Linked DNA regions of Ilumatobacter coccineus YM16-304. The protein of the gene in region 1 interacts with the protein of each later gene in a pairwise test. Links are inferred from orthologs where the notes say so. Each region holds a gene or a part of one and is shown on either strand. Other genes may lie near its edges.

Region 1 (3,044 bases):
TCGTCGAGCAGTTCCTCGTCCGGTGGTTCGTCGAGCAGTTCGACGTCTGGCGGTTCGTCGAGCAGTGGCACCGGGGGCACCACCACGTTGCCGGGCGGGACCTCGACCACCGGGGGGACGGGCGGCACGACCGACACCACGGGCGGCGACACGACCGGCGGTGACACCGGCACCACGACCGACACCACCGGCGGCAACACGACCGGCGGCACCGACACGACCGGTACGACCGGCGGCACCGACACGACGGGCGGCACCGACACGACCGGCGGTACCGACTCGACGGGCACGACGGGTGGCACCGACACGACGGGTACGACCGGTGGCACGACGAGCGGCAGCGGCACCACCGGTGGCGGCACCGACACGGGCACCACCGGGACGACGGGGTCGACCAGCGGTTCGGGCACCACGGGCGGCACGACGGGTGCCTCCGACACCAGCACGTCGGGCTCCACCGGCGGCACGACGGGCACGACCGGAACGACGGGCGGCACGTCCAGCTCCTCCGGTACCACCGGCGGCACCACGGGTACGACCGGCACCACCGGCACGTCGGGCACCACCGGTACCACCGGCGCCGACGGCACCGGCACGACGGGCTGATCGCGAGCCCACTCGACCGGCAGCACGCTGGTCACATGTCATCATCGAACCGGCTCACGGCTTCGTAGCCTGTTGCGATGCTTCAGGCACAGGCGATCTCGGTGGAAGTGGGTGGCAAGCTCCTCGTCGAGCGCGCCAGCTTCACCGTCATGGCCCGTGACAAGGTCGGCATCGTCGGGCGAAACGGCGCCGGCAAGACGAGCCTGTTCAAGGTGCTCGGCGGCGAGAACGAGCCCGCCGCCGGACACGTGCTGCGCAAGGGCGGCTTCGGCTACCTCCCGCAGGACCCGAAGATCGACACCGCACTCGACGGTCGCACCTGCGTCACCCACATCCTCTCGGGCAAGGGCATCGACGACGAGATGATGCGCATGGAGAAGCTGCGCATCGCCATGGAGGAGAACCCCGACGAGCGCAACGTCTCGCGCTACATCAAGGCCGAGGAGATGTTCCGCACCACCGGCGGTTACTCCGCCGAGAGCGAGGCGCGGGCGATGGCCGTCGGCCTCGGACTCCCGCAAGACCGACTCGACCTGCCGCTCGAAGTCCTGTCGGGCGGCGAGCGTCGACGTGTCGAACTGTCGCGCATCCTGTTCGCCGGCACCGACGTGCTGTGTCTCGACGAACCGACCAACCACCTCGACGCCGACGCGAAGAACTGGCTGCTCCAATACATGCGCCAGTACAAGGGCGCGATGCTCGTGATCAGCCACGACCTCGACCTGCTCGACGAAGCGATCACCCGGGTCATCCACCTCGACCGTCCCGACGAGAACGCGGTCGGCGAGATCTTCGAATACAAGGGCACCTACTCGCAGTACAAGCGAGCCCGCGCCGAAGACGAAGCACGCCTCACCAAGAAGGCCGCACAGCAGTCGAAGGAGATCGCCCGGATGCAGGGCGTCGTCGACCGGTTCGGCGCCAAGGCCACCAAGGCCGCGATGGCTCACTCGATGGAGAAGAAGATCGCTCGTCTCGAGACGACGCGGGTCAACGCTCCTCGCAACCAGAAGACGTTCAACGTTCGCTTTCCGCCGCCGCCGCCATGCGGCGAGACCGTCATCACCGGCACGTCGCTGTGCAAGGGATACAACGGCCGCGCCGTGTTCGAAGACATCGACTTCGACCTCGGGCGTGGCGAACGCCTGCTCGTGCTCGGACTCAACGGCGCCGGCAAGACGAGCCTGCTGCGCATCCTCGCTGGTGAGACCGAAGCCGACCTCGGCGACTTCGAGTTCGGATACCAGGTGCAGTCGGGCTACTACGCCCAGGAGCACGACAACCTGCGGGTGAACGAGAGCCTGCTGACCAACATCCGCGACTCGGTGCCCCGAGGCGTCGAGATGGACGACTCGCACCTCCGCGGGCTGCTCGGCATGTTCGGCCTGTCGGGCGACAAGGTGTTCCAGGACTCCGGAACGCTGTCGGGCGGCGAGAAGACGAAGCTCGCGCTCGCGATGCTGATGACCGGCAAGAACAACCTGCTGCTGCTCGACGAACCGACCAACAACCTCGATCCGCCGTCACGCGAGGCGATCGCCAACGCGCTGATCGACTGGCCGGGCGCGATCATCTTCGTCAGCCACGACACCGAGTTCGTCAAAGAACTCGAACCGACGAAGGTGCTGCTGATGCCCGACGGCGACCTCGACTACTTCTCCGAAGAGTGGCTCGAGCTCGTCGAGATGGCCTGACGTCACATCGCTCGGCGGGCAAGCGTCACGTCTCGCGAATGGTACGTCTGGCGGAATCTGGGTACTCCCTCACCATGTCACTGTTCGCCATCGCCCTCCTCGTCCTGCTCGCCATCGTCGCCGTCGCCGTCCTCGGCTTCGTGCTGAAGCTGGCATTCTGGGCCGCCGTGGTCGTCGCGGTCATCGCCGGCGCCGGGTGGCTCTTCGGCCGCGCCAAGGCGATCTGACCGCCACACGAACGGTCGGGTCACCCACGGTCCGGCTACGGTCGCCGTATGCAGATCGGATACTTCGGTGGAAGAGTCAACGACGGCACGATCGACGACGTGGTCGCCGAAGCGCGCCAGGTCGAGGCCGACGGTTTCGCCTCCTACTGGGCGCCCAACATCTTCGGCCACGACGCGCTGACCGCGCTGGCCATCGTGGGCCGCGAGGTGCCGCGCATCGAGCTGGGCACCTCCGTCGTTCCGACCTACCCGCGCCACCCGTCGGCGATCGCCCAGCAGTGCCACACGGTCAACGCAGTTTCCGACGGGCGCCTCACGCTCGGCATCGGGTTGAGCCACAAGGTCGTCATCGAAGACATGCTCGGGATGAGCTACGGCAAGCCGATCCGCCACATCCGTGACTACATGAGCATCCTCGGGCCGCTGTCGCGCCTCGAAGCGACGCACTACGCGGGCGAGGACTACACGACCCATCTCTCGCTCACGGCGCCCGGCATGAAGCCGTTCGGCACCGTCA
Region 2 (4,296 bases), 1.0 Mb from region 1 along the record:
ACGATCGCGGCGACGCCACCGACCTCGGTGTCGACGTAGTCGAGTCCACGCGGTCGAGGGATCTTGTCGGCGCGCTCGAGCGACGCTCGCTGCTCGGCAAGCGGCACCTCGGGGTCGGAGATGAACGCCCCCAGGGTCTTGCGTAGAACTCGTGCTCTCCGACTGGTCTTGCTCATGCGACACACTCCCCGGGTTGTTGAACGAACCAGCACACCTCACCACAGAGGTGCACCGACGTTCAACTCGCCGGGCGAGATCAGTCGACGCTGGGGGCGAAGACCTCGTCCATGAGCTGTGCGAGCTCCTGGTCGTGGATCTTCTTGCTGCCGGTCGCCGGACTGCCAGATTCGGCACGGGCGACGTGGCGCAGGTCGTATCCCTGATCCTTGACGCGCCAGGTGTTGTGCTCGATGAAGTTCCACGCGCCCATGTTCTCGGGCTCCTCCTGGAGCCAACGCAGCTCCTTGGCGTTGGGGTACTTCTTCAAGATCTCGAGCATCTGCTCGGTCGGCAGCGGGTAGAGCTGCTCGATCCGCACCACGGCGACCGGAGCGTTGCGCGCGTCGCGCTCGGCAATGGCGTCCCAGGCGACCTTGCCCGAGCAGAACACGATGCGCGTGACCGCCTGCGGGTCGATGTCGCCCGGATCGTCGAGCACCTCGCGGAACGACCCGGTCGTGAGCTCCTCGATCGGAGAGCGGGTCTGCTTCATCCGCAGCCCCTGCTTCGGCGAGAACACGATGAGCGGCGTCTGGCGCACCTGGTGCACCTGACGACGCAGGAGGTGGAAGAAGTTCGACGCGGTCGTCGTGTTGACGATCTGCATGTTGTCTTCCGCCGCCAGCGTCAAGAAGCGCTCGATGCGCGCCGAGCTGTGCTCGGGCCCCTGGCCCTCGTAGCCGTGCGGCAGCAGCAGGACCACGCCGTTCTGCTGCTTCCACTTGTCTTCGGCAGCGACGATGTACTGGTCGATGATGATCTGTGCGCCGTTGATGAAGTCGCCGAACTGGGCTTCCCACACGACGAGCGCCTCTTGGTTGGCGTGGCTGTAGCCGTACTCGAACCCGAGCGCCGCGTACTCCGACAGGAGGGAATCGAAGCACCAGAACCGGGCGTCGCCGGCACCGTCGAGGTTGTCGAGCGGAACGAATGCTTCGCCGTCTTCGTAGTCGATGAGCGCAGCATGCCGATGGCTGAACGTGCCACGGCGGGTGTCTTCACCGGCGTAGCGCACCGAGCGGCCTTCGAGCACGAGCGAGCCGATCGCCAACGCTTCGGCGGTGGCCCAGTCGACCTCGCCGTCGTGGTACATCTTCGCCCGAGCGTCGAACTGCTTGGCGAGCTTCGGGTGGACGGTGAACCCGTCGGGCACGCGCGTGAGCTGTCCGAAGATCGAGTCGAGCACGGCCTTGTCGGTGCCGGTGGGGATGTGCGGCAACACGCCGACCGGGCTCGGCGGACGAGCCGCCTTGACGTCGGCGGGCGCGTGCTCACGGGTCTGGTCGAGCACCTTCTGCAACTTGTCGTGGAAGTCGGTGAGCGCCTGCTCGGCTTCCTCGATCGAGATGTCGCCGCGCTTCACCAGCGTCTCGACGTAGAGTTTGCGAACGCTGCGCTTCTCGGCGATCGCCTTGTACATGAGCGGCTGGGTGTACGACGGATCGTCGCCTTCGTTGTGACCGTGGCGCCGGTAGCACACCATGTCGATGACGACGTCTTTGTTGAACGTGGCGCGGTACTCCCAGGCGAGGCGGGCCACACGGACGCAGGCTTCGGGGTCGTCACCGTTGACGTGGAAGATCGGCGCCTGCACCGTCTTGGCGACGTCGGAGCAGTACGGGGACGACCGCGCCGACCCGGGTGCCGTCGTGAAGCCGATCTGGTTGTTGATGATGAGGTGGATGGTGCCGCCGATGCGGTAGCCACCGGTGTCGCTCATGGCGAGGCACTCGGCCACCACACCCTGGCCGGCGAACGCCGCGTCGCCGTGGATCAGGATCGGCAACACGGGGAACGAACCGGGCGGGTCGATCTGGTCTTGCTTGGCGCGGACGATGCCCATGACGATCGGGTCGACCGTCTCGAGGTGGCTCGGGTTGGCAGCCAACTCGATCGGCACTTCGGCGCCGCTCGGGCTGACGTAGGTGCCCTTCGAGCCGAGGTGGTACTTCACGTCGCCCGATCCCTGGACCGACGTGGGGTCGAGGTGGCCTTCGAATTCGGAGAACACCGCTTCGTAGCTCTTGCCCATGATGTTGGTGAGCACGTTGAGCCGACCGCGGTGCGCCATGCCGAGAATGGCCGAGTCGAGGCCGGCGTCGGCGGCCCGGCCGAGCACCTCGTCGAGGATCGGGATCGCCGACTCGGCGCCTTCGATGCCGAAGCGCTTGGTGCCGACGTACTTGGTGGCGAGGAACTTCTCGAACGACTCGGCAGCGTTGAGCCGTTCGAGGATGCGCATCTTCTGCTCGGAGTCGAACTCGACCTGTGTCGATTCGACGCGTTCTTGCACCCAACGCTGCTCGTCGGTGTTCTGGATGTGCATGTACTCGACGCCGATGGTGCGGCAGTACGCATCGCGCAGCACGCCCAGCAGGTTGCCGAGCTTCATCTTGTCGGTGCCGCCGACGCCGTCGGTCAGGAACTCGCGGTCGAGATCCCAGATCGTGAGGCCGTAGGTGGCCGGGTCGAGTTCACGGGGTGTGTGTGGCTGCGTCCAGCGAAGCGGATCGAGATCGGCGATGCGGTGGCCGCGAACGCGGTGCACACGGATGAGCTTGGCGACGGCCATCTGCTTGCGCAGCATGGCTTCCTCGCGGTTCATCGGGTTGGTGTCGGGACGCCACTTGACCGCCTCGTACGGGAGGTCGAGCGACGCGAAGATCTCGTCGTAGAAGCCGTGCTCGCCGAGCAGGAGTTCTTTGACCCGCTTCAGGAACATGCCCGACTCGGCACCCTGGATGATGCGGTGGTCGTAGGTGGAGGTGATCGTGACGACCTTGCTCACGCCCATGTCGGCGAGGCTCGCCGGGTCGGCGCCTTCGAACTCGGCCGGGTAGTCGATCGATCCGACACCGACGATGACGCCCTGTCCGGGCATCAGGCGCGGCACCGACTGGACGGTGCCGATCGTGCCGGGGTTGGTGAGCGACACGTTGGCGCCCATGAAGTCGTCGACGGTGAGCTTGTTGTTCTTGACCTTGCGGATGATCTCGTCGTAGGAGGCGAGGAACCCGGCGAAGTCGAGCGTGTCGGCGTCACGAAGCACCGGGGTGAGCAGTGTGCGCGATCCGTCGGGCTTCTCCTTGTCGACCGCGAGCGACATGTTGACGTGCTTGTTCTCGATGATGCGCGGCTTGCCGTCGTCGTCTTCGACGTACGTGTTGATCATGCCGGGCATCTCGTCGGCGATCGCTCGCACGACGGCCCATCCGATGAGGTGGGTGAAGCTGATCTTGCCCTGACCACTGCGGGCCCGGAACCCGTTGATCACCTTGCGGTTGACCTCGAGCAGCTTGGCCGGGACGTTGCGGAAGCTCGTCGCCGTGGGCACGGCGAGGCTCGCTTCCATGTTGCGAACGATCGCGGCACCTGCGCCGCGGATCGGTGCTCCGACGGGCTCGGCGGCTGGTTCGGCCGGCTTCGGCGCCGGGGCTGGCGTCGGTGCGGGGGCGGGAGCCGGGGTGCTGCTCGACTCGGGTGCCGGCAGGTCGTCGACCTCGGCGGTGCTGTGATCGGCGGCGATCGCCCGGACCTGGGGAGATGCTGCCGCAGCCGCCGCCACCGACGGCGCGTCGGACTTGTAGTCGGCGAAGAACTCCTGCCACTGCTCCCCGACCGAGTCGGGATCGTGGACGAATCGCTCGTACATCTCCTCGACGAGCCAAGAGTTGGCACCGAAATCGGAGCCGCTCGATGTGGTCTGGCCATCTGTCACTGACACGTGGGCAAGCGTAACCCTGCGGGTCCGCGCCGACCGCTGTTCGGTCGACGAAATCGCTCGTCACACCCGATTTCCTCGCTGCGGACGCCTGCGGCGAGCGTCCACGGGTCGATTCATGGTCGTCGGACGCGTCGCGATGCCTTCCGAGTGCGCTCGACGGCGCGACACTGGCCGCATGGACGTCGCACGACTCCGTCGCGAGCTCACCGCTGTCGCCGTCGAGGCCGATCGCGCTCCGATGGAGGCGTACATGAAGCATCGGTCGCCGTTCCTCGGGGTCAAGACCCCGGCCCGTCGTGCGGCGTCGAAGCCGTTCATCAGGTCGATGGCGGCCGAATCCGTCGACGAGGTGC

The links.
Region 2: the proteins of YM304_RS06965 (region 1) and YM304_RS11665 interact in binary tests that used the Escherichia coli proteins (3 or more experiments, as listed by UniProt). The link is inferred for Ilumatobacter coccineus YM16-304 from one-to-one orthologs.

What each region holds. Positions count from the first base shown.
Region 1 is NC_020520.1:1,554,108-1,557,151, forward strand. What follows is about bases 16-2,991. They hold YM304_RS06965 (ABC-F family ATP-binding cassette domain-containing protein), read left to right. Parts: upstream 16-683; coding sequence 684-2,300; downstream 2,301-2,991. Other genes in these bases: YM304_RS22170 (SGNH/GDSL hydrolase family protein), read left to right, coding at 16-606; YM304_RS24645 (hypothetical protein), read left to right, coding at 2,375-2,527; YM304_RS06970 (TIGR03564 family F420-dependent LLM class oxidoreductase), read left to right, coding at 2,576-2,991. Outside these bases: more of YM304_RS22170, read left to right, coding at 1-15; more of YM304_RS06970, read left to right, coding at 2,992-3,044. UniProt on the Escherichia coli protein: Genetic data indicate it may be involved in ribosome assembly or function.
Region 2 is NC_020520.1:2,598,400-2,602,695, reverse strand. Bases 57-4,284 are described here. They hold YM304_RS11665 (multifunctional oxoglutarate decarboxylase/oxoglutarate dehydrogenase thiamine pyrophosphate-binding subunit/dihydrolipoyllysine-residue succinyltransferase subunit), read right to left. Parts: upstream 3,938-4,284; coding sequence 257-3,937; downstream 57-256. Other genes in these bases: YM304_RS11660 (DNA alkylation repair protein), read left to right, coding at 4,119-4,284; YM304_RS11670 (alpha/beta hydrolase), read right to left, coding at 57-176. Outside these bases: more of YM304_RS11670, read right to left, coding at 1-56; more of YM304_RS11660, read left to right, coding at 4,285-4,296. UniProt on the Escherichia coli protein: E1 component of the 2-oxoglutarate dehydrogenase (OGDH) complex which catalyzes the decarboxylation of 2-oxoglutarate, the first step in the conversion of 2-oxoglutarate to succinyl-CoA and CO(2).